Regions from separate parts of the Cupriavidus sp. SZY C1 genome, predicted to be linked through region 2. Evidence: predicted binding sites of a transcription regulator. Region 2 holds the regulator's gene; the other holds the start of a gene.
What was found. The regulator LexA, encoded in region 2, represses DNA repair genes until DNA is damaged. The targets are predictions, from matches to a motif close to ACTGTATNNNNATACAGT.
Positions count from the first base shown of each region.

Region 1: dinB (DNA polymerase IV) is a predicted target of LexA. The motif match lies at 5,296-5,313, and genes of this name have one in related genera.

Region 1 is NZ_JAUANU010000006.1:179,399-186,705, reverse strand. Features, by position in the region: gene QTN24_RS12065 (hypothetical protein) at 356-850, shown strand; gene QTN24_RS12060 (diguanylate cyclase) at 881-2,635, opposite strand; gene QTN24_RS12055 (MFS transporter) at 2,820-4,010, opposite strand; gene dinB (DNA polymerase IV) at 4,101-5,279, opposite strand; gene rarD (EamA family transporter RarD) at 5,392-6,297, opposite strand; gene QTN24_RS12040 (TRAP transporter substrate-binding protein) at 6,430-7,307, opposite strand, start outside.
Region 2 is NZ_JAUANU010000004.1:13,897-21,203, forward strand. Features, by position in the region: gene QTN24_RS08330 (hypothetical protein) at 84-344, shown strand; tRNA gene QTN24_RS08335 (tRNA-His) at 466-541, shown strand; gene QTN24_RS08340 (AraC family transcriptional regulator) at 700-1,491, shown strand; gene QTN24_RS08345 (cupin domain-containing protein) at 1,571-1,996, shown strand; gene QTN24_RS08350 (hypothetical protein) at 2,106-2,279, opposite strand; gene lexA (transcriptional repressor LexA) at 2,437-3,093, opposite strand; gene QTN24_RS08360 (asparaginase) at 3,316-4,329, shown strand; gene rpsF (30S ribosomal protein S6) at 4,444-4,818, shown strand; gene priB (primosomal replication protein N) at 4,839-5,138, shown strand; gene rpsR (30S ribosomal protein S18) at 5,142-5,420, shown strand; gene rplI (50S ribosomal protein L9) at 5,451-5,903, shown strand; gene QTN24_RS08385 (replicative DNA helicase) at 6,034-7,307, shown strand, end outside.

The sequences.
Region 1 (7,307 bases), on a different contig from region 2:
CGGTGGTTGCCGTGCGGACACAACGGCGGCCATGGCCCGGATTCTAGAAGCGCGAAACTGTCAAAACCCTGTCAAAACGGCCGTCCGGCGATCGGGGTTTACGTGGGGTAGCCGGCCGCCCTGTCGTTTTTTGGCATCGTCGCAGCGACCAAATCAGATCTGCACATCTTTGACTTGGCGCACGTCTGACATCTCACTACGATTGGTTTCAGTTGCCTGTCGCACCGACTTGCCGGCCGGACAGTGCAACGCCATGACAAGGACCGGCGCACCATGAGGCGCTGGCCGTTTCGGGACCTGCCGGGAGACCGGCTTTCGGGTGCAGTCAAGAAAAAGACGTTTCAGGGGTCATTCAATGGATACCACCATCAAGCCCGCCGACGGCTGGCCGCCGGAGCTCGACGCCAACGCCGACCGCGGCCTGTGGAAGAGCACCATGGCCGCCGCCAGCCAGGCACTGGAAGCCGCCAAGGGCATGCAGGCGGCCGTCGGGCAGACGCTCAAGCTGCAGCACAAGATCATGGCGCTGCGCGACGAGCTGCACCGCGCCGAAGCCGAGCGCGATCTCTACCGCGACCTGCACGCGCGTACCGTCGACGAACTCAACCACACGCTGGACCTGAGCCCCGCCGAATGGCAGCGCCTGCGCGCCGACAACGAGACGCTGCAGATCCGCCACCGTGCCTACAAGCTGCTGGTGCAGCATTACGCGCGCAGCGGCACGCCGATCGACCCGGCCACGTTTGCCGAGCAGCGCAGCCGCGTGCAGCAGCACATCCTGTTCCAGCGGCGCAAGGGCATACCGGTGTCGGTCATCACGGCCGACGACATCGCGTTCCTGTTGCGTTGACCCCAGCCGAAGGAGTGGCCATGAACTGCCTCATCCCTGGACAGGCGGCACCGGTGCATTGCCGGCCGGCGCATCAGCCGCGCACACCCGGTTGCGGCCCGCTTGCTTGGCGGCATATAGACGGCGGTCGGCCGTCGCCAGCATGGCATCGAGTGTCGGGCACGCGTCGGTCCCGGCTTCTGCGACGCCTATCGACACAGTAAAGCGGATGCGGCCGTCACCGTCCGCCTGCGGCGGCGCGTCGGCGGCCGGTGCGACCACCGTGGCCTCCACCACGCGGCGCAGGCGCTCGGCCGTCTCGGTGGCCTGCGCCAGCGTGGTGTCGGGCAGCAGCACCGCGAATTCCTCGCCGCCCAGCCGCGCGGGCAGGTCCGGCTCGCGCAGGTTCGCGCGCAGCGCGCCGGCCAGCGCCACCAGCACCAGGTCGCCGCTGGCATGGCCCCAGCGGTCGTTCACACGCTTGAAGAAGTCGATGTCCAGCATCAGCATGGCCAGCGGCGAGCCGTCGCGCCGCCGCCGCGCCGCGGCCTTGCCGTACTGCTCGCTGTAGTGCCGGCGGTTGGCAAGCTGGGTGAGCGGATCGGTCTCGGCCAGCCGCTGCATTTTCTCGCCGGCGGCCAGGTAGTGGTTGAACAGCAGCGTCACCACGCGCAGCGTCACGAACATCAACAGCGGCAGCGCCAGCCAGATCGCCAGCAGCGGCACGCTGATCCGCTGCATGACGGCGCGCGCGAGGTCGGCGTCGCTCAACGTTTCCAGCAGCATCCAGTTGCCCTGGTCGCCCACGGGCTGGTAGAGCAGGTACGCGTCGTCCGCGTGCCGCCGGCCGGCGCCCTTGTCGAACAGGTCCTGCGGCGGCACGCGGCGCCAGGCGGGGTCCACGTCTTCGGGCCAGCGCATGTCGACGCGCATGCTGTGCTGGCTGGCCGCGATGATCGCGCCGCGCCGGTCCATCAGCAGGCGCGACACCTGCGCCTCATCAGGCGTGCCGATCAGCGCGCGCAGGCGCGGCAGCTTGACATCCACCGCCACCACGCCGCGAAAACGGCCGGACACATAGACCGGGATGCTCAGCGTGGTGCGCAGCTCGGTGCTTTCGAACTGGGTGTACAGGCGCGTCCAGCGCAGGTCCTGCGAGGCATCGTGCGCGGGCAGCAGTTCGCGGTAGTAGGCGATGTTGCTGAAACGCTGGAACAGCGCGGGCGCCTTGTCGGGGCCGCGCGGCGGGTAGGTGACGTAGAGCCCGTTGCTGGAGATGAAGGTGACCGTGCCGTCGCGGTCCTCGGTGCTGTGCAGGCTCAGGCCCAGCACGTGGCTGAGCTGGCGGGCCGCGTAGAGGTCGGCGCGCAGGTCCGCGTCGCGGCGCTCGAAGCCTTCCAGCGGTTCCAGCAGCGCCGGCGCGACGCCCACCACCGGCGCGTCGCCCAGCGGCACGTCCATCTGCCAGACCGGCGTGTTGCGCGCGGCAAAGGCGCGCTCCACGGCGGGGTCGGGTTCGGCCAGGCCGGCCTCGTGGATCGAGATCAGTTGCTGCGCGTAGTCGCGCACGAACGTCAGCTTGGACCGCTCGGCCGCGAACACGGCCTCCACGCCCAGCGCGCGCAGGGTCAACTCGTGCTGGCGCAGCGACAGCACGCGTTCGCGCAACTGGTACAGGTCGCGCGCGCCGACGATCAACATCATCAGCATCGCCAGCCCGAAGCCCACCACCACCACGCGCTGCGGATGCATCAGCGCCGCACGCGGCAGCCAGCGCGGCCGCGGCAGCATTTTGCGCCACGTCATCGAACGTCTCCCCGGCAAGGCCCGCCGCCGCTGGCGGGCTATGGCACGACGACTGCTGCTCGGAACTTCAGCGGCCAAGTGTAGTGCAGCCGATGCGCGCGTGCCATCGCCGGCACCTGCCGGCGATCAAGCCGGCGTCACGGCGCGGCGTGGCGGTGCAGGGAGACGTAGTAAGCCGACGACTTCAGCGCGGCTCGGTGCGGAAGTAGACCAGCGCCAGCGCGGGCAGGGCAAAGCCGATCCAGCTTGCCAGCGGCCAGCCGGCGCGCGCATAGGCCCAGGCGCCGACCGACGACCCGATGGCGCCGCCCACGAAGAAGATCGCCATGTACAGGCCGTTGAGCCGGCTGCGGTGCTCGGCCGACAGAGAGAATATCGCGCGCTGGCCGATCACGAGGTTGGTCGACACGGCAAAGTCCAGCAAGACCGCTGCCACGGTCAGAGACAGCAGCGACAGCATCGACCCCTCGGCGCCCACGCGGCTGAGCAGGAACGATCCGGCGCCCAGCGCCAGCGCCAGCGCGGTCATCTGGCGGCCGTGGCCGCGGTCCGCATAGCGGCCGGCCATCGGCGCGGCAATCGCCCCGGCCACGCCTACCAGCGCGAAGATCGCGATGCCGGTCTGCGACAGGTGGAAGGCCGGCCCGGCCAGGTACAGCGGCGTGGTGGTCCAGAACAGGCTGAACACGCCGAACATGCTGGCCTGGTACGCGGCCCGGCGGCGCAGCACCGGCTGGGTACGCAGCAGGTGCGCCATCGAGCCGAGCGTCTGCAGGTAGTTCGGGCCCGGCGCGGGCTGCCGCCGGGGCAGCTTGCGCGCCAGCACGACGCCCAGCAGCACCATCGCCACGGCCGACGCCGCAAAGATCGCGTGCCAGCCGAACACGTCGGACACCAGGCTCGACACCGGGCGCGCCAGCATGATGCCCATCAGCAGGCCGCTGGTGACATTGCCGACGGCGCGCCCGCGCGCGTGCTCGGGCGCCAGGTGGGCGGCAAACGGCACCAGCACCTGCACGGCCACCGAGCACAGCCCGATCATGCAGCCGGCGATCAGGAACACGCCCGCGTGCGTGGCCAGCGCGGCGGCCACCAGCGCCACGGCGCAGCCGGCCACCAGCACCAGCACGAGGCGGCGGTTCTCGACGATGTCGCCCAGTGGCACCAGCAGCAGCAGGCCGGCGCAATAGCCGATCTGGATCAGCGTGACGATCAGCCCGGCGATTTCCGGCGACAGGTGCAGCGCCTGCGCGATGGGCCCGACCAGCGGCTGGGCGTAGTAGAGGTTGGCGACGATCATCCCGCAGGCCACGGCCAGCAAGGGGGTGATCCAGGCGGCGGGGGCGGCGGGGCGCACGGCGGTGGTGGAGGTCATGGGGGCGGCTCGGGATGATGTCCCGGCATCGGGCCGGGAGCGCCGCCGATTCTACCGGGAGATAGATAGATGTGCTGGCGGCGGGGTTTCTTACTCGTCCAGCTCGTCCTCATCGTCGAAGCGGAACGCCTCCTGCACCGGCGCGGGGTTGTCGCCCTGCTCGGCGGCCGGCATCAGCGCGCTGACGCGCACGCCCAGCAGCCGGATGCGCCGCTCCAGCGGGATGCGCTTCAGGCATTCGGTGGCGCCGCGCCGGATCTCGCCGCCATCGGCCGTGTGCGCGGTCATCGTCAGGTCGCGCGTGACGGTGCGGAAGTCGTCGAAGCGCAGCTTGATGCCCACCGTCCGGCCCACGTAGCCCTTGCGGCGCAGGTCGTCGGCCACGCGCATGCACAGCTTGGTGAACTGCTCGGACAGCACGGGGCGGTCGCCGCGCGGATGCAGGTCGCGCTCGAACGTGGTCTCGCGGCTCATCGACTTCGGCTCGGAACTGACCACCACCGGCCGCTCGTCGCGCCCGTGGGCCACCTCGACCAGCCAGCTTGCGTAGTTGCGGCCGAAGTGGGCCTGCAGCAGCCCCAGGTCGGCTTCGGCCAGGTGGCCGACCGTCTCGATGCCGATGGCCTGGAGCTTTTCGGCCGCCTTGGGGCCGATGCCATTGACCTTGCGCGCCGGCAACGGCCAGATCCGCAGCGGGATATCGGCCGGCGTCAGGATCGTCAGGCCGTTGGGCTTGTCGAGTTCCGAACCGATCTTGGCCAGCAGCTTGTTGGGCGCCACGCAGATCGAACACGTCAGGCCGGTGGCGTCGTGGACGGCCGCCTTGATGCGCGCCGCCACATCGCGCGCGTCGCCGTCGACATCAGTCAGATCGATATAGATCTCGTCGATGCCGCGATCTTCTATTTGTCCGGTGAATGTTCGGACCGCCGCCTTGAACAGGCCAGAGTACCGGCGGTAGGCGTCGAAGTCGGTCGGCAGCAGGATGGCGTCGGGCGCCAGCTTGGCGGCCTTCATCATGCCCATGGCCGAAAACACGCCCAGCGCCCGGGCCTCGTAGGTCGACGTGGTTACCACGCCCCGGCCCACGTAGTTGCGCAGCCGCGCGTAGCGGCGCGAGCCGTCGGGCAGGGTCTCGGGAATGGCGTTGCGGCCGCCGCCGATCACCACCGCCTGGCCGCGCAGGTCCGGATAGCGCAGCAGTTCCACCGACGCATAGAACGCGTCCATGTCGAGATGGGCGATGCGCCGGGGCACGGTGGAAGACATTGGGGGGCGCGGCTATACTGTATAAACGTACAGTATAGTGCGGCGGCCTGGTTTCAGGAATAGGGCGCGGCGCGGGTAGACCATTCCCATCATCAATGATCTACGACCATCTTCATGCCGCTTCATTTTTCACATCGATGATCCGCTTGGGGCCGAAGCGGCTGACCAGCACGCCTTCCGTTGCGTAGATCGCCAGCGAAATCCAGATCAGCGCGTACCCGATCTGCTTCTGCGCCGGAAACGGCTCGTGGTAGAGCCAGATGCCGAGCCCGAGCTGGATGGTGGGCCCGGCGTACTGGAGCAGGCCGAGCAGCGACAGCGGAATGCGCCGCGCGCCGGCCGCGAACAGCAGCAGCGGCACCGCGGTGACCGGCCCGGCCAGCAGCAGCAGGATTTGCGTACCCGTGGCTGCGGCGCGCGTGGTGTCCTGCCCGGTCAGGAACAGGAACGCCAGCGCCGAGGCCGCCACCGGGAACAGGATCAGCGTTTCCAGCGACAGCCCTTCCAGCGCCCCGAGCGCGCCGGTCTTGCGCAGCAGCCCGTAGCCGCCGAACGACGCCGCCAGCCCCAGCGCGATCCACGGCAGATGGCCGGCCGTCCACGTCAGCCAGAACACGCCGGCCGCCGCGATGGCGATCGACAGCCACTGCACCGGACGCAGCCGCTCGTGCAGCAGCAGCACGCCCAGCAGCACGCTGAACAGCGGGTTGATGAAGTAGCCCAGGCTGGCGTCGACCACGCGGTCCGCGGACACGGCCCAGATGTACAGGAACCAGTTGGCGCACAGCAGCCCGGCGCTGGCCGCGAAGTTCAGGATCAGACGCGGCCGGGCCGCCACCTCGCGCAGCCAGCCGAAATGGCGGCGCCAGAGCACGATCGCGCCCAGGAACACCAGCGACCAGACCATCCGGTGCAGCAGGATTTCCAGCGGCGCCACGCCGTGCAGGGACTTGATGTAGAGGGGCAGCAGGCCCCAGATGATGTACGCCAGCAGGGCGTAGAAAATGCCGAGTTGCATGAGGAGGATTCCCGGGTAGTGTCCCGTTGTGGGGCGGATTCTACCGGGGTGTGGCGCCGGGCGCCGGGCAGGGTCCTTGCCATGAAAAAACCCGGCCGGAGCCGGGTCTTTCGGATGGCGGGCAGCCAGCGCTTACAGCTTGCGGGCGAAGCTGAACTGCGAGAACGCCTGCTCGGCCACGTTGAACCATGCGGCCTCGTTGTTGCGGAAGACGCGCCAGTCGTCGTAGATCTTCTTGAACGACGCGTTCTTGCCGCTTTCCTCGGCGTAGGCGTCCTGGGTGGCCTTGAAGCACGCCTCCATGATCTCCTTCGAGAACGGACGCAGCTTCACGCCGTTTTCCAGCAGCCGGGCCAGCGCCTGCGGGTTCACGGTGTCGTACTTGGCCATCATGTTCGTGTGGGCCTCGATCGTGGCCGTTTCCAGCGCGCGCTTGTACAGGGCCGGCAGCTTGTCGAATTCCGGCTGCGACGCGTAGAACGACAGCTGCGCGCTGCCTTCCCACCAGCCCGGGTAGTAGTAGTACGGCGCCACCTTGTAGAAGCCGAGCTTCTCGTCGTCGTACGGACCCACCCACTCGGCCGCGTCGATCGTGCCTTTTTCCAGCGCCGGGTAGATGTCGCCGCCGGCAATCTGCTGCGGCACCACGCCCAGGCGCGACAGCACCACGCCGGCAAACCCGGCCACGCGGTACTTCAGGCCCTGCAGGTCGGCCACGGTCTTGATTTCCTTGCGGAACCAGCCGCCCATCTGGGCGCAGGTGTTGCCGCCCATGAAGTTGACGACGTTGTATTCCTTGAAGAACTCGCGCATCAGCTTCATGCCGTTGCCCTGCAGCATCCAGGCGTTCTGCTGGCGCGCGGTCAGGCCGAACGGGATGGTGGTGTCAAAGCACAGCGTGGGGTTCTTGCCGAAGTAGTAGTAGCCGGCCGTGTGGCCGATCTGCACGGTCTGGTTCTGCACGGCGTCCAGCACCTGCAGGCCCGGCACGATTTCGCCGGCCGCGAACA
Region 2 (7,307 bases):
CCAAGCAGGGGTTAAGCAGGAGGGTTTGTCGATGCCGAGGCCTGAGTCGGGGCCAAGACCGAAACAAGCCCGAAGGAAACAAAATGGAAGCGGAAGAACCGTTCGGTGAAGTCTTCGAAGACTACCGGGTCATCTGGGTAGCGGAGCAGTTGCAGGACGGCAAGTGGACAGCCCGATATTGCTGGCATCCCGGCACGACCATCGAGGCCGGCAAGGCATTGCAGCGGGACGTCCTGAACGGAAAATCGAAACGCCTGCTCGGACTGTTTCCGACCGAGGCCGACACGATCGCCGCTATCAAGGAAGCAGTCCTGCTGGAAGCGAAGTGGGTAGGCCCCCGTTGAAGCGATCCCGCGCACCGGGCAGTACGAAATTTTTTGTGCGGAATACTAGCCATCTGCCGAGAATCCTTGTATAGTCTTGGTCTTCGCTGATCGACACATCGCTCAGCAAGCAATCTCTACGGTGGCTGTAGCTCAGTTGGTAGAGTCCAGGATTGTGATTCCTGTTGTCGCGGGTTCGAGTCCCGTCAGCCACCCCAAAGAATTTCCCGAAGCAGCCGCTCATTCGAGCGGCTGTTTTGCTTTCTGCGTCGGACGCAGCCATCGACGGACTCCCGCGACCTGTGGTTCACTGGCTGCTGTTCGCGGTGGAGCCCGGCAGATGATCCGACAAGCACGACCCTTGACGACTGACTGGGTGCAACGCGCCGTGCCGATGGAAGGCGTGGAGCGCATCGAGGCGTGGTTTCGGGGCAAGGCGTATGCGATGCATCGCCATGACACCTATGCCATCGGGCGCACGCTTGCTGGCGTGCAGCGCTTCAGCTACCGGCGCGCGCGGCGGGACAGCCTGCCCGGCAATACCATCGTGCTGCATCCCGACGAGATTCACGATGGCCAGGCCGGCACGGAGGAAGGTTTCCGATACCGGATGATCTACGTCGAGCCTGCGCTTTTTCAAGAGGTGCTCGGCGGCCAGGCGCTGCCGTTCCTTGAGGGCGGGGTAACAACCGACCCGCGACTGGCGGCCGCGACCGCCACGTTGCTCCAGCATGTCGGCTGCACGCTCGAACCGCTGGAACAAAGCGACGCGCTCGCCGAACTGGCGCATGCCTTGGCGGCCGTTGCCGGCACGCCCGCGCGTCGGTCAGGGGGCAACTTCCACGCGGCAAGCCTGGCGCGCGACTATCTGCAGGCAAATCAGACGCGCGTGGTGACGCTGGACGAACTCGAAACCGCGACGGGCCGCGACCGCTGGAGCCTGTCGCACGACTTCCGCACCTTCTACGGCACCAGCCCCTATCGCTACCTGACCATGCGCCGGCTCGACACGGTGCGCCGGCTGCTGCTGGCAGGCACCTCGCTGGCCGATGCGGCGGCCGGGGCCGGTTTTGCCGACCAGAGCCATATGACGCGCCATTTCTCGAAGACGTTCGGCCTGACGCCGGCGCGCTGGCTGCAGGTCGCCGGCGCCGGCGCCCGGCGCTGACAAGCACCCACGATCGTTCAAGACGGTGGCCAGTGCCCCGCGTAAGCTGGGGCACGTCAACCTTTGAACGGAGAAAACGATGTCCACGCCCTCGACGCCCCATGTCGCGCCTGCCGGCCGCGGTCAGTGCCAGACGATTGACCTTCTCGACAAGATTGCCCTGATCGACGGGCACTGGCAGCCGCGCGTCGTTGCGGAAATGAACGACTACCAGTTCAAGGTGGTGAAGGTCAAAGGCGACTTCGACTGGCATCGGCATGCCGATACGGACGAAACGTTCATCGTGCTCGACGGCGAGCTACGCATCGAGCTGCGGTCGGCTCCCGGAGGCGAGCAGGTTATCGTCCTGCGCGCCGGACAGATGGGTGTGGTGCCGAAGGGCGTCGAGCACAAGCCTTGCGCGGCAGAGGAGGTCCGGATGCTGCTGATCGAGCCGCGTGGCGTGGTGAACACCGGCGACGGCGCGACGAGCGAGCGTACGGTCCAGAATGACCAGTGGATCTGAAACGTTCCAAAGAAAAAACCGGCCGCCGACGGGGTTCGACAAGGCCGGGGGTGCGCATCACGCCAATGCGACAGGAGTACGGGGACGTGTAGGGTTCAGTCGAACCGGTTCAGTCGAACGATTTGGCGCTTGGCTCGGCCAATTCCAGCATGCGGCAGATGGCGGCCATATTGCCGACCATCGTGCGGCGCTGGGCGCCCTGGTAGACGCGCACGCCCTTGATCTGGCGGAACGGTACCGGTTTGACCGGGCGGCGGGAAGCGATGGGATTCGATTGCAGCATGGCAGCACCTCGTAATTTGCGGTCAGCAGTGGTCCGCACCCGTCGTCCAGCAAGGACGGGGCGGCATGGGCAAGGCAAAGCGGGTGACCCGGGCAGACGGCCGTGCTGCCGAAGTCTCGGAGACACGGAGGCGCCGTTCTGGCGTCTCCGCTTGTTGCTAGAAACCTGACGATCGAATCAGGCCGACAGCAATACCTTCCAGTGAGAATTCGTCGCGCCCCGAATGGAGCACGATGTTTTCGAAATCGGGGTTCTCGGCGATCAGTTCGACGGTGTCGCCGCGTTTCTTGAGTCGCTTGACCGTAACGTCCTCGCCGATGCGGGCCACGACGATCTTGCCGTTGGCCGCCTCGCTGGCCTTCTTCACGGCCAGCAGATCGCCATCAAAGATGCCGGCGTCGCGCATGCTCAGGCCGCGTACGCGTAGCAGGTAGTCGGGCCGTTCGTCGAAGACCGAGGCGTCCACCTGGTACTGGCGATCGATGTGCTCGGCGGCCAGGATCGGGCTACCCGCCGCGACGCGGCCCACCAGCGGCAGTGTCAGTTGCAGCACCCCCGCCATCGGCAGCGAGAACTGGTCCGAGCGTTCCGAATCGCTTCGCGCCACCTTGAGCCGGATGCCACGCGACGCGCCCGGCGTCAGCTCGATCACGCCCTTGCGCGCCAGGGCCCGCAAGTGTTCCTCTGCCGAATTGGGCGAGGAAAATCCGAACTCGGCCGCGATTTCCGCGCGGGTCGGCGGGAAGCCGGTGTTCCGGATCGTGTCGCGGATCAGGTCGAAGATCTGCTGCTGCCGGGGTGTCAGGGTCGCCATGGTTCGCCGGTCTCGTGCCTAAGCACTGTATGTTTAAACAGTATGCTGTGATTTTATACAGTATCGTGTGAAGTGCAAGCACAATTTGCGATCCCGGGCAGACACGCGCGACACCCCGTTGGCACGCACGGGTTTTTCACGGGCGCGCGGCGGCGGGCAGGGCAGTTACAATCGGCGCCCACGGCCGCTTGCCTGGCGGCCGCCAATGATCAAGCGTCGCCCATGCCAGATTCCTCGCACCCACGTCTTCCGCGTATCGTCGTGCTCGCCACCGGCGGCACCATTGCCGGTTCGTCCGGCAGTCCCGCCAGCAGCGCCCATTACCAGGCCGCCACCGTGCCGGTGTCCCAACTGGTGCAGGCAGTGCCGCCGCTGGCCGACGTGGCGCGTGTGGAAGCGGAGCAGGTGGCGCAGGTCGATAGCAAGGACATGATGTTCGGCCTGTGGCAGCAACTGGCCGAGCGCGTGGCGCACTGGTCGGCGCAGCCTGACGTCGCGGGCATTGTCATCACGCATGGCACCGATACGCTTGAAGAAACGGCCATGTTCCTGCAGCTCACGCAGGCGTGCCCCATACCGGTGGTGGTCACGGCGGCAATGCGGCCGTCGACCTCGCTGTCCGCCGATGGCCCGCTGAACCTGCTCGACGCCGTGCGCGTGGCAGCCAGCGCCGACGCACTGGGGCAGGGCGTGCTGGTAGTGCTGAACCAGCAGATCCATGCCGCGCGGGACGTGACCAAGGCGCATACGTCGGCCGTGGACGCATTTGTCTCGCCGATGACCGGACCGGTCGGCTTTGTCCAGGACGCCTATGTCCGCTTCACGCGACAGCCGGCCCGGCCGGACGCGGCGCGCTTGCCGGTGCCGGCGGCGTGGCCGATGGTCGAGGTCGTTGCCAGCTATGCCCAGCCCGGCCGGGTGGCGTTAGATGCGCTGGTGGCGGCGGGCGTGGAAGGGCTGGTCGTGGCGGCGGCCGGCAACGGGTCGGTCCACGAGACGCTGGCAGCGGCGCTGGCCGATGCCGCGGCTGCCGGCGTGGCCGTCGTGCGCAGCTCGCGGACCGGCGCGGGGCATGTGGCGATCCCGGCACGGCCGGCGCCCGACGCCGGCATCTTTGTCTCGGCCGGCGACCTCAATCCCTACAAGGCCAGGGTGCTGTTGCTGCTGGCCCTGGCCGCCGACCCCGGCCTGGCTCGCGACGCCGCGCGCCTGCAGGCGCTGTTTGCGGCGTATTGAGCCCCCGGCCCGGCAACCTTGCGAAGCAGCGGGGTTCCGGGCTATACTCGCGGGCTATTCAACCTTGCCGCACCGGACGTGACGCCCGGGTGGCTCATCCCAAAAGGAGCGTCAATGCGTCATTACGAAATCGTATTTATCGTCCATCCGGACCAGAGCGAACAAGTGCCGGCGATGATCGAGCGTTACAAGCAGCTCGTCACGTCGCAAAACGGCCAGGTTCACCGCGTGGAAGACTGGGGCCGCCGTCAGATGGCCTACATGATCCAGAAGCTGGCCAAGGCTCACTACGTTTGCCTGAACATCGAATGCGGCAAGGACACGCTGGCTGAACTCGAGCACGCGTTCAAGTTCAACGACGCCGTGCTGCGTCACCTGATCGTCCAGACCAAGAAGGCCGAGACGGCGCCGTCGCCGATGATGAAGGAAGTGCAGCGCGAAGAAGCCCGCAAGGCCGCGCAAACGACCACGGAAGGCCAGCCCGCCTGAGCGCGGACTGCGGTGCCGCGGTGAACCAGCTCCGGCTGACCGCCACGCTGGCCGAGCGCGATACGTTGCGCTACACGCCGGCCGGCATCCCCGTCGTCAACTGCATCCTGCAGCATGCCGGCGAGGTGATGGAGGCGGAAACGCCCCGGCAGGTGGAATTCGCGATCGTGGCCATGGGCATTGGCCCCATTGGCCAGCGGCTCGAGCGCATGCCGCTCGGCACGCTGATCGATTGCGAGGGTTTCCTGGCCCGCAAGCACCGCAACAGCAAGACGCTGGTCTTTCACATCACTCGATGTAAAGCATTCGAAAAGGATTGAATCATGGCATTCGTCAAACGTGACAACAAGAACAAGAAGCGCTTCCAGCAACAGAACCCGCTGTTCAAGCGCAAGCGCTTCTGCCGCTTCACCGTGGCTGGCGTCGAACAGATCGACTACAAGGATCTGGACACGCTGAAGGACTTCATCGGCGACAACGGCAAGATCACGCCGGCTCGCCTGACCGGTACCAAGGCTCACTATCAGCGTCAGCTCGATACGGCCATCAAGCGCGCCCGCTTCCTGGCGCTGCTGCCGTACACCGACCTGCACAAGAACTGATAGGCCCAGGACCGCAAGGAGAAATACACGATGCAAGTCATTCTGCTGGAAAAAGTCATCAACCTGGGCAACCTGGGTGACATCGTTCGCGTGAAGGACGGTTACGCACGTAACTTCCTGATCCCGACCAAGCGCGCCCGCCGTGCGACGCAAACCGCCATTGCCGAGTTCGAGGTGAAGCGCGCCGAGCTGGAAAAGGCCGCTGCCGAGAAGCTGGCCGCCGCGCAAGCCGAAGGCGAGAAGCTGAACGGCCTGACCGTCCAGATCACCCAGAAGTCGGGTGTGGACGGCCGCCTGTTCGGTTCGGTGACCAACGCCGACATCGCCGCAGCCCTGGAAGGCCAAGGTTTCAAGGTGGAAAAGTCGCAAGTGCGTCTGCCGAACGGCCCGCTGAAGGTCGTTGGCGACTACGCCGTCGGCGTGTCGCTGCACACGGACGTGCTGGTCGACATCACCGTGTCGGTGCTGGGCGACCACGCCTGAAGCCGTACCCGCGACGAGGCGCCGGCCCTGGCCGGTGTCTCCGACGCACCCCGAAAGGCAGGAGCCACGCTCCTGCCTTTTTTGTTGGCACGCCGTCCCGCACCGGTCCGCGCCGCTATAATTGCCCCCCATGAACGCGCCCGCCGCAGATCCCCAACTAGACAGTCTCAAGGTACCTCCGCACTCGATCGAGGCCGAACAATCGGTGCTCGGCGGGCTGCTGCTGGACAACGCCGCTTGGGACCGCATTGCCGATTTCCTGTCCGAAGCCGATTTCTACCGCTTCGACCACCGGATGATCTTCCAGAGCATCGCCCGGCTGATCTCCGCCACCAAGCCGGCGGACGTGATCACCGTGTTCGAGATGCTGCAGGTGGCCGGCAAGGCCGAGGAAGTGGGCGGGCTCGCGTACCTGAACTCGCTGGCGCAGAACACCCCGAGCGCGGCCAATATCCGCCGGTACGCCGAGATCGTCCGGGAACGGTCGGTGCTGCGCAAGCTCGTGACCGTGGCCGACGACATCGCCTCGGCCGCGTTCGCGCCGAAGGGCCGCGAGGTGCGCGAACTGCTGGACGAAGCAGAATCCAAGGTTTTTGCGATTGCCGAGGAAGGCTCGCGTGGCCAGAAGGGCTTCCAGGAAATCCAGCCGCTGCTGACGCAGGTGGTGGAGCGGATCGACGAGCTGTATCACCGGGATACCACCACCGACGTGACCGGCGTCCCCACCGGCTTCATCGACCTGGACCGGATGACCAGCGGCATGCAGCCTGGCGACCTGATCATCGTGGCCGGGCGCCCCTCGATGGGCAAGACCGCGTTCTCGCTGAACATCGGCGAGCACGTGGCCGTGGAGCAGGGCCTGCCTGTGGCCGTGTTCTCGATGGAAATGGCCGGCGTGCAGCTTGCCATGCGGATGCTGGGTTCGGTCGGCCGGCTCGACCAGCACCGGCTGCGTACCGGCCGCCTGCTGGACGAGGACTGGCCGCGCCTCACCCATTCGATCCAGCGCATGAACGACGCCCAGTTGTTCATCGACGAGACGCCGGCGCTGAACCCGATGGAACTGCGCGCGCGCTCGCGCCGGCTGGCCCGGCAGTGCGGGCAGCTTGGCCTGATCATCATCGATTACCTGCAGCTGATGTCCGGTTCGGGCAGCGGCGAGAACCGGGCCACCGAGATTTCGGAAATCTCGCGGTCGCTGAAAGGGCTGGCCAAGGAACTGAATTGCCCGGTGATCGCGCTGTCGCAGTTGAACCGCAGCCTGGAGCAGCGCCCCAACAAGCGGCCCGTGATGTCCGACCTGCGCGAATCGGGCGCCATCGAACAGGATGCCGACGTCATCCTGTTTATTTATCGCGACGAAGTGTACAACCCCGACTCCCAGGACAAGGGCACCGCCGAAAT